Regions from separate parts of the Peribacillus sp. V2I11 genome, predicted to be linked through region 3. Evidence: a T-box and tRNA genes for the amino acid it is inferred to sense, from the RefSeq annotation. Region 3 holds a T-box; the other regions hold tRNA genes.

Region 1 (6,936 bases), 2.0 Mb from region 3:
GGTGCTTTTTAGGGTGAATAGCCCAGAAAAGCCGCAGTGAATAGGCCCAGGCGACTGTTTAGCAAAAACACAGGTCTCTGCGAAGCCGCAAGGCGAAGTATAGGGGCTGACACCTGCCCGGTGCTGGAAGGTTAAGGGGAGAGGTTAGCGCAAGCGAAGCTTTGAACCGAAGCCCCAGTAAACGGCGGCCGTAACTATAACGGTCCTAAGGTAGCGAAATTCCTTGTCGGGTAAGTTCCGACCCGCACGAAAGGTGTAACGATCTGGGCACTGTCTCAACGAGAGACTCGGTGAAATTATAGTACCTGTGAAGATGCAGGTTACCCGCGACAGGACGGAAAGACCCCGTGGAGCTTTACTGCAGCCTGATATTGAATTTTGGTACAGCTTGTACAGGATAGGTAGGAGCCTGAGAAGCCGGAGCGCTAGCTTCGGTGGAGGCGTTGGTGGGATACTACCCTGGCTGTATTGAAATTCTAACCCGCGCCCCTCATCGGGGTGGGAGACAGTGTCAGGTGGGCAGTTTGACTGGGGCGGTCGCCTCCTAAAGAGTAACGGAGGCGCCCAAAGGTTCCCTCAGAATGGTTGGAAATCATTCGTAGAGTGTAAAGGCACAAGGGAGCTTGACTGCGAGACCTACAAGTCGAGCAGGGACGAAAGTCGGGCTTAGTGATCCGGTGGTTCCGCATGGAAGGGCCATCGCTCAACGGATAAAAGCTACCCCGGGGATAACAGGCTTATCTCCCCCAAGAGTCCACATCGACGGGGAGGTTTGGCACCTCGATGTCGGCTCATCGCATCCTGGGGCTGTAGTCGGTCCCAAGGGTTGGGCTGTTCGCCCATTAAAGCGGTACGCGAGCTGGGTTCAGAACGTCGTGAGACAGTTCGGTCCCTATCCGTCGCGGGCGCAGGAAATTTGAGAGGAGCTGTCCTTAGTACGAGAGGACCGGGATGGACGCACCGCTGGTGTACCAGTTGTCTTGCCAAAGGCATAGCTGGGTAGCTACGTGCGGACGGGATAAGTGCTGAAAGCATCTAAGCATGAAGCCCCCCTCAAGATGAGATTTCCCATGGCGCAAGCTAGTAAGATCCCTGAAAGATGATCAGGTTGATAGGTCAGAGGTGGAAGCGTGGCGACATGTGGAGCTGACTGATACTAATAGATCGAGGACTTAACCAACGCTTTTTAAAAAATGAAATACCTTCTTCTTATTATCTAGTTTTGAAGGAATGAAAATTTCTTCTTGCATTTTTTCGAAAAGATGTTACAATAATATATGTCTTGAAAAAATGTTAACAATGTTTGGTGACGATAGCGAAGAGGTCACACCCGTTCCCATTCCGAACACGGCAGTTAAGCTCTTCAGCGCCGATGGTAGTTGGGGGTTTCCCCCTGTGAGAGTAGGACGTCGCCAAGCTTATATTGTTCCGCAGTAGCTCAGTGGTAGAGCATTCGGCTGTTAACCGAACGGTCGTAGGTTCGAGTCCTACCTGCGGAGCCATTATTGGAGAGCTGTCCGAGTGGCCGAAGGAGCACGATTGGAAATCGTGTAGACGGGTAACCCTGTCTCAAGGGTTCAAATCCCTTGCTCTCCGCCATTTATACCTGGCCCGTTGGTCAAGCGGTTAAGACACCGCCCTTTCACGGCGGTAACACGGGTTCGAATCCCGTACGGGTCACCATTTAGTCAACATATTGGAGGATTAGCTCAGCTGGGAGAGCATCTGCCTTACAAGCAGAGGGTCGGCGGTTCGATCCCGTCATCCTCCACCATTTCTTAACGAGATCAAGTTGTTTCTGCTGAAACGCTCAACACGAAAACTTGATGCATAATAGCAACATTATTACCGTCGCGGGGTGGAGCAGTCCGGTAGCTCGTCGGGCTCATAACCCGAAGGTCGCAGGTTCAAATCCTGTCCCCGCAATCTATGGTCCCGTGGTGTAGCGGTTAACATGCCTGCCTGTCACGCAGGAGATCGCGGGTTCGATTCCCGTCGGGACCGCCATTTTTATTGCTTGGCTCAGTAGCTCAGTCGGTAGAGCAAAGGACTGAAAATCCTTGTGTCGGCGGTTCGATTCCGTCCTGAGCCACCATAGTAGTGCCGGTGTAGCTCAACTGGTAGAGCAACTGACTTGTAATCAGTAGGTTGGGGGTTCAAGTCCTCTTGCCGGCACCATGTTTCATCCATATGCGGAGGGGTAGCGAAGTGGCTAAACGCGGCGGACTGTAAATCCGCTCCTTCGGGTTCGGCAGTTCGAATCTGCCCCCCTCCACCATATTTCTTACAGGGGTATAGTTTAAAGGTAGAACAGAGGTCTCCAAAACCTCCAGTGTGGGTTCGAGTCCTACTACCCCTGCCAATTTCAATCCTATAATGGCGATTGTGGCGAAGTGGTTAACGCACCTGATTGTGGTTCAGGCATTCGTGGGTTCGATTCCCATCAGTCGCCCCATTTAATAAAACATGGTATAATGAATACAACGTTAATGGGCTATAGCCAAGCGGTAAGGCAACGGATTTTGATTCCGTCATGCGAAGGTTCGATCCCTTCTAGCCCAGCCATATGCGAAAGTAGTTCAGTGGTAGAATACAACCTTGCCAAGGTTGGGGTCGCGGGTTCGAATCCCGTCTTTCGCTCCAAAAACGTTGGCGGCATAGCCAAGCGGTAAGGCAGAGGTCTGCAAAACCTTTACCACCGGTTCGATTCCGGTTGCCGCCTCCAACATACATGCCGGTGTGGCGGAATTGGCAGACGCGCACGACTCAAAATCGTGTTCCTCTGGAGTGCCGGTTCGACCCCGGCCACCGGTATCATCAATAGCGAAGAATCGCTATTACAAAAAGCTTCACACTTAATTGTGTGAAGCTTTTTTGTGTTTATGACGTATTACAAAATATGTACAAAAAATGTGCGGGGGTATTGTGCAATGATTTTTCATCACTCAAGAATGAAGGAGAATTGAAACCAAGGAGCATACAATCCCGAATCAAACATTATTAAAGGTGTTAGGATATCATTTCACTTTCAATCTACACTATGACATACGTCTATGGAAGATACGAAACGATACATGAAGTTATTGGCCTCTGGGGAGAGGCATAATAAATATTCTCCATTAAAACAATAAGCAATAGTTTAGAGAACGTTCGTTCTTACGGTGGAAATGAAAAACGAATGGGTCAAAGAGCATTAACTCTCCCATTCGTTCCAAAAATAATGATTGCCCATTTCAGATTTCAATATTCATAGCATTTAGTTCTGCTTCCGTATAGCCAGCAGCGGATAGTGCGATTTCAATTTCTTCAGCAGCCTTATAATCAAATAATTTAAATTTAGACATTAAAGCGAAAGCATTTTGATCTTCAATTGCCAAGGCAACAGCTTCCACGTCTTGTAGTAACTTCAGGTCTTCAATGTAGAATTGAGCGGTTCTCATCGCTAAATACTCATTCAGTGTAGTTGAACTGTAGAAAAGTCTTGTTAAAGTGGCGATTGCGTTAGGAACGAAAATCTTATTCATAATTACCCCTCCACTATTCTTAATTTTCTGTCATTTTAATTACTACAAGTATGAGTCACCATATAAATGTTGTCAATCTTTATCTGTTGAGCATTTTTTTCACCAGAGAATGTATGTCTGTACTCAAATTGAGTAAATAGAAAACAGGTGACTTTGCCAAAGGCAAAATATCGCACCAAAGCGCACCAAGTAAGCGAAGGAACGGTTGCTGAGTTTATGAAGCGACCCAAAAGAAACATACAGAAAAGAGTCATGTTGATTCAAGCCCGGTTGCACGCACATACAAAAAAAAGACCCCTGCTTATAAGGCAAGGGCCTTAGGCTCGATCATAACAAGTTGGATAGAAGAGATACTTTTTATATAATGCATTTACCTCTTTATTCCGATGTTCCCCGATTTCATTTCTTAGCTGGCCTTCCATACATTTCATTAATGTTTTTGACTCCACTTACTTTTTTTATTAGAAAAAACCTTTTAATTTATCTGCTAGTTTTTTTTGTCTGTCTAGGAACAAATGCCCGTGCGTATCAATAGTTGTTGTAATACTTGAATGACCAAACCGTTCTTTAATGACAGTGATATCTCCTCCAAACTCAATTAGAGAGCAGGGTGAGAATGTCTGAAATCATGTAATCGTATAGGTTCTAATCCAGCTCGCTTGCAAATGGTAGGAATGCGTTTAGTAAATTGGTTTCTCGTAGGTGTTACTTCCCTAAAATCTTCATGTTGACTATTAATAAATTTTTAAAATTCTTTTGGAGTCCAAAAATTCTTTTTTTCTTTTCTACTCACAACTTAGGTAATGTATCACAAGGATTTTTTTGGATTATTCCTTCATCAATTGCAACATTAGTGGAGTTAGATATTTCTTCTAAAATAGTGTTAATAAATAATATTCTTTATTTTCATAATTTATAGAAAAAGATGAATCGGTACAAACTATAGATAGGTATATAATAAAAATGGGTATTTTTTCAAAAAAAGCAAGGTGCGGGAAGGTAGCTTTAAGTTATCCGAAAAAACGTTGAAGGTTAACTAGTATCTTACTAATTTAAAGGTGTATTCAATTTAAACTGAAATAAAGTAGGAAGAAATCGAATACTTTATATGTTAAATAATCAGTGGAATTCACAAAAATATGAAAGTGGTTAATGGGAATTGGCTTATTATTAAGTATTATTCTAGTTTTTCTGATTCCAGTTAATGCTCATGCATATACTACATACAATGGCCACAAAATGTCTTCAGGAATTGGAAACTATGGTAAAAGTACAAAGTATTATTGGGTAGATTCATCCGCAAGCACTTATTCTACAAAAATAGCAAACATTTGATAGGTGGATATATTCAACAAAATATGCTGGTATTACAACACCAGCATCCTATAGGAAGACAACAAATAAAAGTGCCAGTACTATTGATTTTTATCGTGTCAACTCTCTTTCGGGAACAAATGTTATTGGAAAAACTATTTTTTATGTTAACCAAACAAATGTTAATGTTTCAGCACAAGACTGGTATTGGTCAAAAATCCAATTATCTAAAAGTTTAATGACTTCTTTACCTAAATATCAACAAGCAACTATTAGTCATGAAATCGGACATGCTTTTGGTTTAAATCACACGAATAATCAGTTAATGGATGCAACTATAAGTGATGCTTATAGCTTAGGAATCCAATATCCTAGAAAAGATGAATACAATGGCATCAACTATCTTTATAAATAATAGGGGGAAGAAAAATGAATAAGATAAAATTTTTATTCGTTTGTTTGTTATCATTTTCTGTTCTAACTGCATGTAATGGTGCAACTGAAGAATCTCAAAATAAGGGACAAGATAAATCTGTGGTAACAGCTGAAGACGATAAGTCTAATGATTCTACTAAAAAAGAAGTTGTTGCAGATAATGAAAATGTTTCTATGGACAATGTAACAGTTATAGAATCTGAACTTGCCTTTGCTTTTGATTATGAAGATGTTGAACAGTTAAGAGAGGATTCAGAATTAGCTGTTGAAGGATTAGTTATGTCTACTGAGAATTATGTATATATGGATGAAGAAACTGGAGAGGGTGAACCCTTTACAAAACTATCCTTTAAAATTAATAAAGTTTTAAACGGAGATTCAAGTTTAGAAGGAAAAGAGATAACAGTATTAGAGCAAGGTGGATATATTACTGCTAAACAAAGCGGGATGGGAGAAAAGTTTCCAGATTTAACAGAAGAGGAATTAAATGAGACCTTTTTTATCATACCTGATGGACATAGACCATCTGTAAAGGGTGATGAATTAGTTGCCTTTTTAACTAGTCAGACAGATGGTTTTGAAACTGGATTTGATTTTTACATATTTATTGGGGTATACCAATCAAAATTTGAATACGATGAAGATAGTGAAGAGTATGCAAGGCCTTCTGAGGATTTCGACGAATTGATAGGAGAAGCAGAAACACAAAAGGAAAAGGAAGTTATTGAAGAAGAGATACAAATAGAAGAGGACCTTAATACTGAAGTAACTAAATTAGTGAAATGAATTAAATTTAACTTTTCTTTATATGGGTGTGAATTGAAATATTAAGTTTGAACCATGGCTACATTTTGGACTCCATATCATTTTAATTTTCTTGTTTAAAACAAACGAAAACTATCAAACTATCAAAATATCATAAAATAAAGGGTTTTAATGATAGAAATTTATTAAAATAATTATAACAGACTTAAAATCGTGTTCCTCTGAGTGCCGGTTCGACCTCGGCCACCGTTCTCGCGAATAGCGATGAATCGCCATTACAAAGAGCTCCACACTTAATTGTGTGAAGCCTTTTTGTGTTTATGACGCACACAAAATATGTACAAATAATGTATATTAACAGCAATAGTTTAGTGCACGTTTGTTCTTGGGATGAAAATAAAAACGAATGGGTCAAAGAGCATTAACTCTACCATTCGTTCCGTAAACAGATTGGCCAATGATTTTAGATTTCAATATTCATAGCACTTAGCTCTGCTTCCGTATAGCCAGCAGCGGATAGTGCGATTTCAATTTCTTCAGCAGCCTTATAATCAAATAATTTAAATTTAGACATTAAAGCGAAAGCATTTTGATTTTCAATTGCCAAGGCAACAGCTTCCACGTCTTGCAGTAACTTCAGGTCCTCAATGTAGAATTGAGCGGTCCTCATCGCTAAATACTCATTCATTGTAGTCGAACTGTAGAAAAGTCTTGTTAAAGTGGCGATTGCGTTAGGAACGAAAATCTTATTCATAATTACCCCTCCACTATTCGTAATATTCTGTCATTTGAGCTACTACTAGTATGAGTCACTCTAAAAATGTTGTCAATCTTTATCTTTTGAGCATTTTTACTCACCAGTTGAAAGTAAAGCTGTACTCAAATTGAGTAAATGGAA
Region 2 (6,936 bases), 610 kb from region 3:
GTAGGGGAATTATCATCCTATGATAATCATCCTGCTGACCTAGGAACCGAATTATTCGAGATGGAACGGAATCAAGCACTCGATGAGCATGCACAATCCGAAATGGAGAAAATCGATGAAGCTTTGAAAGCCATAGAAGAAGGTTCGTATGGCCATTGTAAAACCTGCAATATGGAAATCCCCCTCGAGAGGCTTGAAGCGATCCCATGCACCCTCTACTGTGTCGAGCATGCCCCAGAACGGCCACTTTCCCAAGAACGGCCAGCGGAAGAGGATATACTGATTCCATCCAAGGGTGATCATTTTGAAAATCGTCATGGAATCGAAAGGGTGGATAAAGAAGATAGCTTTGGTGAAGTTGCCAAATTCGGTACATCCGAAACGCCATCTGATTATACCGGCGATCATGACAATTATAATAATCTTTATAAAGCCGAAGATGAGACGAACGGATTTCCTGAGGACTATGAAGGATTTGCCGCAAATGATATCGAAGGAAAAAATAGAGTGGATATCCCGAACAAAAAGCAAAAGGAATTTGAAGATGCACTGGAAGAAGAAAATATAGAATCCAACCTTGGAGACATTCCCTATAAACAAAAAGATAGTTATATTAATGAAAAGAAATGAAAAAAAGAAGCATACATGAATGTATGCTTCCCTTTTTGTTATGACCCGTACGGGATTCGAACCCGTGTTACCGCCGTGAAAGGGCGGTGTCTTAACCGCTTGACCAACGGGCCAACTGGCGGAGAAGGAGGGATTTGAACCCTCGCGCCGCTCGCGCGACCTACACCCTTAGCAGGGGCGCCTCTTCAGCCTCTTGAGTACTTCCCCATGGCTCCGCAGGTAGGACTCGAACCTACGACCGTTCGGTTAACAGCCGAATGCTCTACCACTGAGCTACTGCGGAACAATATGAATATGGTGGGCCTAAATGGACTCGAACCATCGACCTCACGCTTATCAGGCGTGCGCTCTAACCAGCTGAGCTATAGGCCCATATTTGGAGCGGGTGAAGGGAATCGAACCCTCATCATCAGCTTGGAAGGCTGAGGTTTTACCACTAAACTACACCCGCGAAATGGGGCGACTGATGGGAATCGAACCCACGAATGCCTGAACCACAATCAGGTGCGTTAACCACTTCGCCACAATCGCCGTAATTTTTTAAAATATGGTGGCTCAGGACGGAATCGAACCGCCGACACAAGGATTTTCAGTCCTTTGCTCTACCGACTGAGCTACTGAGCCACATATGTATTGAATTTAAAGAATGGCGGTCCCGACGGGAATCGAACCCGCGATCTCCTGCGTGACAGGCAGGCATGTTAACCGCTACACCACGGGACCTAATAATTGCGGGGACAGGATTTGAACCTGCGACCTTCGGGTTATGAGCCCGACGAGCTACCGGACTGCTCCACCCCGCGACGGTAAAAATGAAACGATTCACATCAAGTTTTCGTGTATATTGTTTCGTCCGCTTCCTTTATGTAAGGTTGTTTCAAAACAACTTGCTGCTTTTTGAAAAAATGGAGGAGGTAGAGGGATTCGAACCCCCGCGGGATTTGACTCCCCTGTCGGTTTTCAAGACCGATCCCTTCAGCCGAACTTGGGTATACCTCCACGGCTTTAAAAAATGAATATGGTGGACCTTGTAGGACTCGAACCTACGACCGGACGGTTATGAGCCGTCTGCTCTAACCAGCTGAGCTAAAGGTCCTTATATTTATTGGTAGCGGCGGAGGGGATCGAACCCCCGACCTCACGGGTATGAACCGTACGCTCTAGCCAGCTGAGCTACACCGCCAATATAATATAAGTATCTGATTGAAAAATGGTGGAGCCTAGCGGGATCGAACCGCTGACCTCCTGCGTGCAAGGCAGGCGCTCTCCCAGCTGAGCTAAGGCCCCATTCATTAAAAATCACGTGGTCGGGAAGACAGGATTCGAACCTGCGACCCCTTGGTCCCAAACCAAGTGCTCTACCAAGCTGAGCTACTTCCCGCAATAAAAAACATGGTGCGCCCGGCGGGAGTCGAACCTACAACCTTCTGATTCGTAGTCAGATGCTCTATCCAATTGAGCTACGGGCGCATATTATGATGGTGCCGAGGACCGGAATCGAACCGGTACGGTAGTCACCTACCGCAGGATTTTAAGTCCTGTGCGTCTGCCAGTTCCGCCACCCCGGCACATACGAAAAGTGGAGCGGAAGACGGGATTCGAACCCGCGACCCCAACCTTGGCAAGGTTGTATTCTACCACTGAACTACTTCCGCATGAAAGATGCGGGTGAAGGGACTTGAACCCCCACGCCTTGCGGCGCCAGATCCTAAGTCTGGTGCGTCTGCCAATTCCGCCACACCCGCATATATAATGGTGAGCCATGAAGGATTCGAACCTTCGACCCTCTGATTAAAAGTCAGATGCTCTACCAACTGAGCTAATGGCTCGTGCTTGTACTATCTTAAAATGGTGCCGGCAAGAGGACTTGAACCCCCAACCTACTGATTACAAGTCAGTTGCTCTACCAGTTGAGCTACACCGGCAGGTGTAAAATGGTGGAGGATGACGGGATCGAACCGCCGACCCTCTGCTTGTAAGGCAGATGCTCTCCCAGCTGAGCTAATCCTCCATATAAAACCTGCTTGGCGACGTCCTACTCTCACAGGGGGAAACCCCCAACTACCATCGGCGCTGAAGAGCTTAACTGCCGTGTTCGGAATGGGAACGGGTGTGACCTCTTCGCTATCGTCACCAAACATTGTTATCATTTTTTTAAGACATATATTATTATAACGTCTTTTTGAGAAAATGCAAGAAGAAATTTTCATTCCTTCAAAACTAGATAATAAGAAGGCATTTCATTTTTTTAAAGCGTTGGTTAAGTCCTCGATCTATTAGTATCAGTCAGCTCCACATGTCGCCACGCTTCCACCTCTGACCTATCAACCTGATCATCTTTCAGGGATCTTACTAGCTTGCGCCATGGGAAATCTCATCTTGAGGGGGGCTTCATGCTTAGATGCTTTCAGCACTTATCCCGTCCGCACGTAGCTACCCAGCTATGCCTTTGGCAAGACAACTGGTACACCAGCGGTGCGTCCATCCCGGTCCTCTCGTACTAAGGACAGCTCCTCTCAAATTTCCTGCGCCCGCGACGGATAGGGACCGAACTGTCTCACGACGTTCTGAACCCAGCTCGCGTACCGCTTTAATGGGCGAACAGCCCAACCCTTGGGACCGACTACAGCCCCAGGATGCGATGAGCCGACATCGAGGTGCCAAACCTCCCCGTCGATGTGGACTCTTGGGGGAGATAAGCCTGTTATCCCCGGGGTAGCTTTTATCCGTTGAGCGATGGCCCTTCCATGCGGAACCACCGGATCACTAAGCCCGACTTTCGTCCCTGCTCGACTTGTAGGTCTCGCAGTCAAGCTCCCTTGTGCCTTTACACTCTACGAATGATTTCCAACCATTCTGAGGGAACCTTTGGGCGCCTCCGTTACTCTTTAGGAGGCGACCGCCCCAGTCAAACTGCCCACCTGACACTGTCTCCCACCCCGATAAGGGGCGCGGGTTAGAATTTCAATACAGCCAGGGTAGTATCCCACCAACGCCTCCACCGAAGCTAGCGCTCCGGCTTCTCAGGCTCCTACCTATCCTGTACAAGCTGTACCAAAATTCAATATCAGGCTGCAGTAAAGCTCCACGGGGTCTTTCCGTCCTGTCGCGGGTAACCTGCATCTTCACAGGTACTATAATTTCACCGAGTCTCTCGTTGAGACAGTGCCCAGATCGTTACACCTTTCGTGCGGGTCGGAACTTACCCGACAAGGAATTTCGCTACCTTAGGACCGTTATAGTTACGGCCGCCGTTTACTGGGGCTTCGGTTCAAAGCTTCGCTTGCGCTAACCTCTCCCCTTAACCTTCCAGCACCGGGCAGGTGTCAGCCCCTATACTTCGCCTTGCGGCTTCGCAGAGACCTGTGTTTTTGCTAAACAGTCGCCTGGGCCTATTCACTGCGGCTTTTCTGGGCTATTCACCCTAAAAAGCACCCCTTCTCCCGAAGTTACGGGGTCATTTTGCCGAGTTCCTTAACGAGAGTTCTCTCGCACACCTTAGGATTCTCTCCTCGCCTACCTGTGTCGGTTTGCGGTACGGGCACCTTACATCTCACTAGAGGCTTTTCTTGGCAGCGTGGAATCAGGAACTTCGGTACTATATTTCCCTCGCCATCACAGCTCCGCCTTAATGGAAACGGGATTTGCCTCGTTTCCGGCCTAACTGCTTGGACGCGCATATCCAACAGCGCGCTTACCCTATCCTTCTGCGTCCCCCCATCGTTCAAACGATGTATAGGTGGTACAGGAATATCAACCTGTTGTCCATCGCCTACGCCTTTCGGCCTCGGCTTAGGTCCCGACTAACCCTGAGCGGACGAGCCTTCCTCAGGAAACCTTAGGCATTCGGTGGAAGGGATTCTCACCCTTCTTTCGCTACTCATACCGGCATTCTCACTTCTAAGCGCTCCACCAGTCCTTCCGGTCTGACTTCAACGCCCTTAGAACGCTCTCCTACCATCGACACCTAATGGTGTCAATCCACAGCTTCGGTGATACGTTTAGCCCCGGTACATTTTCGGCGCGGAGTCACTCGACCAGTGAGCTATTACGCACTCTTTAAATGGTGGCTGCTTCTGAGCCAACATCCTGGTTGTCTAAGCAACTCCACATCCTTTTCCACTTAACGTATACTTTGGGACCTTAGCTGGTGGTCTGGGCTGTTTCCCTTTCGACTACGGATCTTATCACTCGCAGTCTGACTCCCAAGAATAAGTATTTGGCATTCGGAGTTTGACTGAATTCGGTAACCCGTTGGGGGCCCCTAGTCCAATCAGTGCTCTACCTCCAATACTCTCATCTTGAGGCTAGCCCTAAAGCTATTTCGGAGAGAACCAGCTATCTCCAGGTTCGATTGGAATTTCTCCGCTACCCACACCTCATCCCCGCACTTTTCAACGTGCGTGGGTTCGGGCCTCCATTCAGTGTTACCTGAACTTCACCCTGGACATGGGTAGATCACCTGGTTTCGGGTCTACGACCTCATACTCATTCGCCCTATTCAGACTCGCTTTCGCTGCGGCTCCGTCTCATCAACTTAACCTCGCATGAAATCGTAACTCGCCGGTTCATTCTACAAAAGGCACGCCATTACCCATTAACGGGCTTTGACTACTTGTAGGCACACGGTTTCAGGATCTATTTCACTCCCCTTCCGGGGTGCTTTTCACCTTTCCCTCACGGTACTGGTTCACTATCGGTCACTAGGGAGTATTTAGCCTTGGGAGATGGTCCTCCCTGCTTCCGACGGGATTTCTCGTGTCCCGCCGTACTCAGGATCCACTCAGGAGGGAACGAAGTTTCAACTACAGGGTTTTTACCTTCTTTGACGGACCTTTCCAGATCGCTTCATTTACCCCGTTCCTTTGTAACTCCATGTTGAGTGTCCTACAACCCCAAGAGGCAAGCCTCTTGGTTTGGGCTAATTCCGTTTCGCTCGCCGCTACTCAGGAAATCGCATTTGCTTTCTCTTCCTCCGGGTACTTAGATGTTTCAGTTCCCCGGGTCTGCCTTCAGTACCCTATGTATTCAGGTAAAGATACTGTTCCATTACGAACAGTGGGTTTCCCCATTCGGAAATCTCCGGATCAAAGCTTACTTACAGCTCCCCGAAGCATATCGGTGTTAGTCCCGTCCTTCATCGGCTCCTAGTGCCAAGGCATCCACCGTGCGCCCTTTCTAACTTAACCGTTAAAAAAGATCTTACAGATGCTTTGAAAAAAATTAATTGCCTTCTATCTATTATCTAGTTTTCAAGGAACAAAGCAGAAAGAATCCATCACATCGTGATGTTTGTCTTTCCTATTTGAATGAATCACTCATTCAAAACTGAACAAAACAAAAGCGCTCTCGTAATTATCCTTAGAAAGGAGGTGATCCAGCCGCACCTTCCGATACGGCTACCTTGTTACGACTTCACCCCAATCATCTGTCCCACCTTAGGCGGCTGGCTCCATGAAGGTTACCTCACCGACTTCGGGTGTTACAAACTCTCGTGGTGTGACGGGCGGTGTGTACAAGGCCCGGGAACGTATTCACCGCGGCATGCTGATCCGCGATTACTAGCGATTCCGGCTTCATGTAGGCGAGTTGCAGCCTACAATCCGAACTGAGAATGGCTTTATGGGATTCGCTTACCTTCGCAGGTTTGCAGCCCTTTGTACCATCCATTGTAGCACGTGTGTAGCCCAGGTCATAAGGGGCATGATGATTTGACGTCATCCCCACCTTCCTCCGGTTTGTCACCGGCAGTCACCTTAGAGTGCCCAACTGAATGCTGGCAACTAAGATCAAGGGTTGCGCTCGTTGCGGGACTTAACCCAACATCTCACGACACGAGCTGACGACAACCATGCACCACCTGTCACTCTGTCCCCCGAAGGGGAAAGCCCTATCTCTAGGGTTGTCAGAGGATGTCAAGACCTGGTAAGGTTCTTCGCGTTGCTTCGAATTAAACCACATGCTCCACCGCTTGTGCGGGCCCCCGTCAATTCCTTTGAGTTTCAGCCTTGCGGCCGTACTCCCCAGGCGGAGTGCTTAATGCGTTAGCTGCAGCACTAAAGGGCGGAAACCCTCTAACACTTAGCACTCATCGTTTACGGCGTGGACTACCAGGGTATCTAATCCTGTTTGCTCCCCACGCTTTCGCGCCTCAGTGTCAGTTACAGACCAGAAAGTCGCCTTCGCCACTGGTGTTCCTCCAAATCTCTACGCATTTCACCGCTACACTTGGAATTCCACTTTCCTCTTCTGCACTCAAGTTCCCCAGTTTCCAATGACCCTCCACGGTTGAGCCGTGGGCTTTCA
Region 3 (6,936 bases):
ATGATTAAAATAAGAAACCGATGAAAATCGGTCCTTACCTGCTCCCGCCATCTATAAGTTCTGGCATATTGATGAAGTGGGAAATATTACAGAGTATCCCCCTTGCCAGGAAGGTGGTCACTTGGTCCTCTGCATTCGGAATTCCAGCAGATTGAAATTTTTCCAGCGTGAGATTTCTGATGCTGGATAACCCTTTCTGCGTAGAGTTCCTTATTGCATCTTCCGTTACTGAAAGTCCTATGACCTGTAAGGCAATTTCATTTGGATTGGAATCAGTCAAATCTTCATATACCTTGATCATATGGTTAACAAGGTCTTCGGATTCTGTTTCAATTTCGAAAGCTTGAAGGATCCTTTCGTATGCTCGATCCAGAGCCGCTACGAATAACTCCTCTTTAGTTTTAAAGAATTTAAAAACATATGGCTGGGATATGCCGGCTTTTTCTGCAATTAAGGCAGTCGTTGTATTGTAATAGCCCTTTTCTGCAAAAACCTCCAAACCAGCTTCCAGTATGTCATCTTTTCGATTCTCTTTTTTGGGTCTGGCCATTGGTATCCTCCATATTTTAATTAATTAGTGATTAATCAATCACTAATTAATAACATAATATCGCAGTATGGTAATTTTTGCAACAAGGTATTTAAATCATTTTTTTCCAGTTTGGGCTGCCCGGAGTTAAACTGAAGGGCACTGTGAGATGAATAATTGGGGAGTGTACGAATATTATTATTCTATGTAAGATATTACTGTGGATGAAAGGAAACTGATGATGAAAGAGTCGTTTCGCGGTTCTGGAATTGGAGTGATTTTCATGGCATTCTTCGGTACACTGTGGGCTGGTATTGGTGTAATGGGATTGCAGGGGTGGGGGTTTCCCTACGTGGAACTCGCAGCAATATTGGTAGGAATCATAATGGTCATCGGCGGCATTTCATTAATTCATGCATCACAAAAAATGACCAATCAAGTTTCAGAAAATGGGGCTAGGCGTATGAAGCGTATCGGATTTTTGTTTAATATGGTCTTCATTGCCGAAGGTTTGCTTATCGGGATTGCCATTGCCATCTGTAACTTGATCGATCAGACCGATCTTATACCGGGAGTCATCGCCATTATTGTCGGGATTCATTTTTTACCTTTGGCATCGCTTTTCCAAATCAAGATCTACTATGCAACAGGAGTGCTTCTCTGTTTATTAGCGCTTATCACATTGCTTATTGTGCCAGACACTGTCATGCTTGGGGAGCATCAAATCCTTGCACCGTTATCATTGCTGGGCTTTGGATGCGCGCTAATTCTCTGGACCACTGGACTTACGCTATGGCTTAGAATAAAGAATTCAAGTCGAACGCTAGCCGATGAAGATTGAATCAATCAATCAAAAAACCCGTCATGGTGAATGGGTTTTTCATTTTGATTAATTCTTCATCCAGGTCATGAGCCTGACAATTTGTAATGGTTCATTCCAAACGAGAATGAAACTTAAAAGAAAGAATGCAGCCACGGCCAAAAATTTCGACTTTCCTTTTTCATTTTTATACATGGCCCCGAAACTGCATAACATACCAATAAGTATCGCACCGAATCCTGAGATCATAAGCAGCTCGGAGGTTTTAGGTAAGGCAAGGGAACAGCAAAATGATAGTGTACCATCACTGCAAATACGATAGACCAATTGCTTAAACTTTTCATAGAAACTCCTTTTTTACTAATTATCCCATTTTGTGTTTGTAATGAAATTAAAAAATTTGAGGTTGTCACTTATGGGAATATATTGTAATATATATAACAATATAAAAATCCATTTACATTTTAGAAGCATTGATAAGGACATGAATCATTTTTACGGTCTGCAGAGAGGGAAGGGCAGCTGCGAACTTCCTGGCTTAGGAAACTGATTTACCGCCTTTGAGCTATATCGGTGAACAAGAGTAACTGATATCGTCTAAGCTGCGTTACAAGCTCCAGAGCCATGAGTGTTTCTTGCTTATGGGGAATTGGGTGGAATCACGGGTAACGCACTCGTCCCTTACTTAGGGATGGGTGCGTTTTTTATTATTATAATTATTGCCATGATAAGGACATGAATCATTTTTACGGTCTGCAGAGAGGGAAGGGCAGCTGCGAACTTCCTGGCTTAGGAAACTGATTTACCGCCTTTGAGCTATACGGTGAACGAGAGTAACTGATATCGTCTAAGCTGCGTTACAAGCTCCAGAGCCATGAGTGATTTTTGCTTATGGGAAATTGGGTGGAACCACGGGTAAACGCACTCGTCCCTTATATAGGGATGGGTGCGTTTTTTATATATGAAAATATTGCCATGATAAGGACATGAATCATTTTTACGGTCTGCAAAGAGGGAAGGGCAGCTGCGAACTTCCTGGCTTAGGAAACTGATTTACCGCCTTTGAGCTATATCGGTGAACGAGAGTAACTGATATCGTCTAAGCTGCGTTACAAGCTCCAGAGCCATGAGTGATTTTTGCTTATGGGAAATTGGGTGGAACCACGGGTAAACGCACTCGTCCCTTGCATAGGGATGAGTGCGTTTTTTTATTACTAAAAAAGGGGTGTTTATGTGATGGGTGAAAAAATGATTAAAGTTCAATTCCCGGATGGGCAGCAAAGGGAATATCCGCAAGGGATGACAGTGGAAAGTGTGGCAGGGTCCATCAGCTCAAGTTTAAGGAAAAAGGCAGTAGCAGGAAAACTGGATAAGCAACTGGTTGACCTAAGTTTCAAGTTGAATAAGGATGCCGAACTGTCGATCTTGACTCTGGATTCAGACGAAGGATTACAAGTTTTACGACATACATCGGCGCATGTTTTGGCGCAGGCTGTAAAAAGAATATACCAAAATGTGGAATTAGGGATAGGGCCAGTCGTGGAAGATGGTTTTTACTATGATTTTAAATTAGATCATCCTTTAAGCTCAGAAGATCTACAAGTTATTGAAAAAGAGATGGAACATATCATAAGTGAAAATCTGGAAATTAAGAGGGTCGAAGTGTCCTATGAAGAAGCTGTGAAGTTTTTCGAGGGCAGAGGGGAGTCATTCAAGTTGGATATAGCAAAGAACATCCCTAAGGGTGAAAAATTAACGCTCTATCAACAGGGGGAATTCGTCGATCTATGCAAAGGGCCGCACCTTCCATCCACATCATTTGTAAAATCGTTCAAATTGACTCGCGTATCTGGTGCCTATTGGAGGGGAGACAATCAAAATGAAGTTCTTCAAAGGGTGTATGGCGTGGCTTTCCGAAAGAAAAAGGATTTACAGGATCATTTTAAATTCCTGGAAGAAGCGGCCAAACGCGATCACCGTAAAATAGGGAAGCAGTTGGATTTATTCATGTTTTCGGAGGAAGCCCCTGGAATGCCGTTTTATTTACCGAAAGGACAAATCGTTAGAAATGAATTGGAGAAGTTCTCGCGGGAGCTTCAGACTGAAGCTGATTACGACGAAGTTCGGACTCCTTTCATGATGAACCAGCGGTTATGGGAACAATCGGGTCACTGGGATCATTACCATGAGAATATGTACTTCACTGAGGTGGATCAAACAAAATTCGCGATGAAGCCAATGAACTGTCCGGGTCATATGCTCATTTTCATTCTTACAGGGATTTACCCATCCGGATGGCCGAATTCGGTCAAGTCCACCGTCATGAATATAGCGGTGCATTGAACGGGATGCTGCGGGTCCGTACATTTTGTCAGGATGATGCCCACATTTATGTTCGGCAGGATCAAATCGAAAGTGAAATTAAACAAGTGTTTCATCTGATTGATAAGGTGTATCGCACTTTTGGATTCGAGTATTCCGTTGAGCTCTCGACTCGCCCAGAGGATTCAATGGGCGATGATTCCCTTTGGGAAGCTTCTGAAACAGCCTTGAAAAATGTTCTGGGAAGCATCGGGATACATTATCAATTAAATGAAGGGGACGGGGCATTTTATGGACCGAAAATTGATTTTCATATTAAGGATGCATTAAAACGAAGCCATCAATGTGCAACAATTCAACTTGATTTTCAAATGCCCGATAAATTTGATCTGACTTACATCGATGAAAATAATGAAAAAGTTCGTCCGGTCGTCATTCATCGTGCCATATTTGGATCGATCGTTTTTTTGGAATCCTGATAGAACATTTTGCCGGTGCTTTTCCGGTATGGCTTGCCCCGGTGCAAGTACAGATCATTCCTGTCTCACAAGTTCATTTGAATTATTGTTTAAAGGTTCAAAAAGAACTGAAGAATCAAGGGATAAGAGTGAAAATTGATGATCGGAATGAAAAGCTGGGGTATAAAGTCAGGGAAGCGCAAATGGGGAAAATCCCATATATGCTGGTCCTTGGAGATAAAGAAGAGAAAGAAAATGAAGTGAATGTCCGGAAATACGGGGAACGAGAATTTGAAAATGTCGCAATGGAAACGTTCATCAAGAAAATGGTCCGGCAAATAAAAGAACGCAGCATCTAAAAAGATAGCAGCTTAATCCAAATTCACGAGTAAATGCGCGGAACTCACGAGTAAATGCGCGAAATTCACGAGTAAATGCCCATTGGATAGGTTTGGATAAAAAGAGACAGCCGAATAAAACGGCTGTCTTTTTTTATCTACAAATCCATACCCAGCCTATTTTATATAAAAGTAAGAAATTTATTGTGAATTCACGAGTAAAGCACCCATACTCACGAGTAAATCCCTGAAACTCATGAGTAAATGCTTAAATCTTTATGTAAATAAAACCTTGGCTGCTTGGATGGCAAAGTAAATGCCAATCCCTATAAGGGATATACCCGAAATGATCGAGATGCCCATTAGAATGGGTTTGGATAATAAGCGTCTGAAGGTGCTGGCGATGATGGCCATAGCGAAATCCCAGACTAAGAGGCCGATAAGGATTCCTGAACTGTATAAAAGTAAATGATCCATATCATATTTTGAAGCGGAGTTTGCGAGAATGGACCCATAAATCCCCAGCCAAAACAAAATGGATAAAGGATTCGAAAGGGACATGATGAATCCTGTCAGGAATGAAGAAAAAAGGGAATCTTTCGCTTTTCGTGCATTCACTTCTATCTTACCTGCACTAAGCAGACTTTCGATTCCGGTATAGGTCAGGACGAAAAATCCAAAAAGCCATAAAAATGTCTTCATGAAGGAGTTGTCCAAAAAGTGGACGACACCGAAAAAGACGAGGGCTATAAAAACAAAATCCGCTAAAATGGCACCCCAGCCAAAAACCCAGGCATGCCAAAAACCCTTCTTGATTCCTTTGTCCAATTGGGCAGCGTTTATGGGACCGATAGGAGCCGCCAGTGATAAGCCTAATAATACATAGCTGAAAAAAACACCCAAATCATCACCTCATCGTTTGTTACATCTTCGCTTATTTGAATGTATTCAAACAATTGGACTTGTACCACCTTTTTAGTCCTTTTTTGAGTGGATATGGTGAATCGTGGTCCGGTTAGCTGCTTATGGATGTACCTGGTCGTGACCTGGATGTTTTTGTAACAACACAGAAAAGTCCAAGGGAGACCCTGCAGACGCAAAAAACGCCTGGGGCGGACCTTCCGCGGAAAGCGAGGGCCTGGAGGCACGTTCGAAATTTACAAACTCCCAAAAACATTGTTGGCAAAATCAATTATTATCGAGTTTGTCTACAGTCTGACCCATTCTTAAAACATAATGTTGTTTTTTGTTGTAAAGGACATAAGGGGTAATTTTGGGTAAAGTGCTACTGAATAAATCTTTAAGCGCTTTAACATAATAATTTAAGACATCTAAAAAATGATGCAAAACAAATTGGGTTCACAAATGGTTACCTTTTATGCAATAAGTTGCTTTTATAATGGATGAGGAGTGTAAGTATGGAAGGTCATGAGAAGCAAAATAAAGATGTAAGCGTGTGGTGCCTGATCAGCATGGCATCGATTCCATTGGTGATGACACTTGGAAATTCTATGCTTATCCCGGTTTTGCCCATTTTCGAGGATAAGGTGGGGATATCTTCATTTCAATCCAGTATGGTGATAACAAGCTATTCCGTTGCATCCATTTTTTTAATTCCTATAGCTGGCTATTTATCAGATCGATTCGGACGGAAAATGGTGATCCTGCCAAGCCTGATCCTAGCCCTTATTGGTGGCTTGGTCGCTGGTTATGCTTCATGGAAAATGGAAAATCCCTATACCTGGATCATCATGGGTAGGGTATTGCAAGGGATCGGTGCGTCTGGTGCCTCGCCGATCATTTTGCCTCTGGTGGGGGACCTATACAAGGATGATGATGAAAAAACGAGTTCTTGTTTGGGTATCATAGAAACCTCGAATACATTTGGGAAAGTACTAAGTCCCATATTGGGTTCCCTGTTTGCTGCATTTATCTGGTTTTTACCATTCTTCTCGATTTCATTCTTCAGTTTAATATCTATTGTCTTGGTCTTTTTCTTTATAAAGGTGCCAAAGGAGAAGGATGATCCGAAGAAATTCAAAGAATTCTGGCATGATACGAAAAAAATATTCAAGCAGGAAGGAAAATGGTTATATACGGTTTTCCTTATTGGTGTATTTGTCATGTTGGTTTTGTTTGGTGTTCTTTTCTTTTTGTCTGACAATCTTGAGAAAATCCATGATTTGCATGGAATCAAAAAAGGTTTAGTGATAGCGGTCCCGCTGTTTTTCCTTTGCATTTCTTCTTATGTTGCAGGGAAAAAAATCAAGGGTGAATTACCAATCATGAAAAAGATCATCATGATCAGTTTAGCTGTCCTTTCAATCAGCCTTGTATTTGTCGGTTTTACAAAAAACAGGATTTTCCTTTTATTACTTGTAACGAGTTTGGTGGGCATAGCAATTGGTGCGTTATTGCCGACACTCGACGCAATCATCACTCAAAATATAAAAAAGGAACAGCGGGGGA

What was found. The T-box of region 3 lies ahead of thrS (threonine--tRNA ligase). A T-box ahead of a tRNA ligase gene usually reads a tRNA of that ligase, here a tRNA-Thr.
Region 1: it encodes a tRNA-Thr, which carries the amino acid that the T-box ahead of thrS (threonine--tRNA ligase) is inferred to sense. The anticodon was not compared.
Region 2: it encodes a tRNA-Thr, which carries the amino acid that the T-box ahead of thrS (threonine--tRNA ligase) is inferred to sense. The anticodon was not compared.

The regions. Positions count from the first base shown of each region.
Region 1 covers NZ_JAUSYW010000001.1:1,477,266-1,484,201, reverse strand. The annotation lists rRNA gene QFZ73_RS07225 (23S ribosomal RNA) at 1-1,180, shown strand, start outside; rRNA gene rrf (5S ribosomal RNA) at 1,303-1,418, shown strand; tRNA gene QFZ73_RS07215 (tRNA-Asn) at 1,428-1,502, shown strand; tRNA gene QFZ73_RS07210 (tRNA-Ser) at 1,508-1,599, shown strand; tRNA gene QFZ73_RS07205 (tRNA-Glu) at 1,609-1,683, shown strand; tRNA gene QFZ73_RS07200 (tRNA-Val) at 1,699-1,774, shown strand; tRNA gene QFZ73_RS07195 (tRNA-Met) at 1,853-1,926, shown strand; tRNA gene QFZ73_RS07190 (tRNA-Asp) at 1,932-2,007, shown strand; tRNA gene QFZ73_RS07185 (tRNA-Phe) at 2,020-2,095, shown strand; tRNA gene QFZ73_RS07180 (tRNA-Thr) at 2,103-2,178, shown strand; tRNA gene QFZ73_RS07175 (tRNA-Tyr) at 2,195-2,278, shown strand; tRNA gene QFZ73_RS07170 (tRNA-Trp) at 2,289-2,362, shown strand; tRNA gene QFZ73_RS07165 (tRNA-His) at 2,380-2,455, shown strand; tRNA gene QFZ73_RS07160 (tRNA-Gln) at 2,491-2,565, shown strand; tRNA gene QFZ73_RS07155 (tRNA-Gly) at 2,569-2,643, shown strand; tRNA gene QFZ73_RS07150 (tRNA-Cys) at 2,652-2,725, shown strand; tRNA gene QFZ73_RS07145 (tRNA-Leu) at 2,734-2,814, shown strand; gene QFZ73_RS07140 (hypothetical protein) at 3,234-3,524, opposite strand; gene QFZ73_RS28890 (matrixin family metalloprotease) at 4,867-5,253, shown strand; gene QFZ73_RS07135 (hypothetical protein) at 5,268-6,059, shown strand; gene QFZ73_RS07130 (hypothetical protein) at 6,502-6,792, opposite strand.
Region 2 covers NZ_JAUSYW010000001.1:2,918,669-2,925,604, reverse strand. The annotation lists partial or broken gene QFZ73_RS28935 (TraR/DksA C4-type zinc finger protein) at 1-357, shown strand, start outside; tRNA gene QFZ73_RS14260 (tRNA-Glu) at 672-743, opposite strand; tRNA gene QFZ73_RS14255 (tRNA-Ser) at 747-837, opposite strand; tRNA gene QFZ73_RS14250 (tRNA-Asn) at 839-913, opposite strand; tRNA gene QFZ73_RS14245 (tRNA-Ile) at 926-1,002, opposite strand; tRNA gene QFZ73_RS14240 (tRNA-Gly) at 1,008-1,081, opposite strand; tRNA gene QFZ73_RS14235 (tRNA-His) at 1,086-1,161, opposite strand; tRNA gene QFZ73_RS14230 (tRNA-Phe) at 1,179-1,254, opposite strand; tRNA gene QFZ73_RS14225 (tRNA-Asp) at 1,278-1,353, opposite strand; tRNA gene QFZ73_RS14220 (tRNA-Met) at 1,360-1,433, opposite strand; tRNA gene QFZ73_RS14215 (tRNA-Ser) at 1,537-1,629, opposite strand; tRNA gene QFZ73_RS14210 (tRNA-Ile) at 1,650-1,726, opposite strand; tRNA gene QFZ73_RS14205 (tRNA-Met) at 1,737-1,813, opposite strand; tRNA gene QFZ73_RS14200 (tRNA-Ala) at 1,842-1,917, opposite strand; tRNA gene QFZ73_RS14195 (tRNA-Pro) at 1,935-2,011, opposite strand; tRNA gene QFZ73_RS14190 (tRNA-Arg) at 2,024-2,100, opposite strand; tRNA gene QFZ73_RS14185 (tRNA-Leu) at 2,110-2,198, opposite strand; tRNA gene QFZ73_RS14180 (tRNA-Gly) at 2,211-2,285, opposite strand; tRNA gene QFZ73_RS14175 (tRNA-Leu) at 2,294-2,375, opposite strand; tRNA gene QFZ73_RS14170 (tRNA-Lys) at 2,384-2,459, opposite strand; tRNA gene QFZ73_RS14165 (tRNA-Thr) at 2,480-2,555, opposite strand; tRNA gene QFZ73_RS14160 (tRNA-Val) at 2,566-2,641, opposite strand; rRNA gene rrf (5S ribosomal RNA) at 2,653-2,768, opposite strand; rRNA gene QFZ73_RS14150 (23S ribosomal RNA) at 2,887-5,819, opposite strand; rRNA gene QFZ73_RS14145 (16S ribosomal RNA) at 5,996-6,936, opposite strand, start outside.
Region 3 covers NZ_JAUSYW010000001.1:3,527,164-3,534,099, forward strand. The annotation lists gene QFZ73_RS17215 (TetR/AcrR family transcriptional regulator) at 35-550, opposite strand; gene QFZ73_RS17220 (DUF7010 family protein) at 771-1,370, shown strand; T-box leader at 1,814-2,034, shown strand; T-box leader at 2,065-2,285, shown strand; T-box leader at 2,316-2,537, shown strand; partial or broken gene thrS (threonine--tRNA ligase) at 2,598-4,488, shown strand; gene QFZ73_RS17230 (LysE family transporter) at 4,744-5,370, opposite strand; gene QFZ73_RS17235 (MFS transporter) at 5,886-6,936, shown strand, end outside.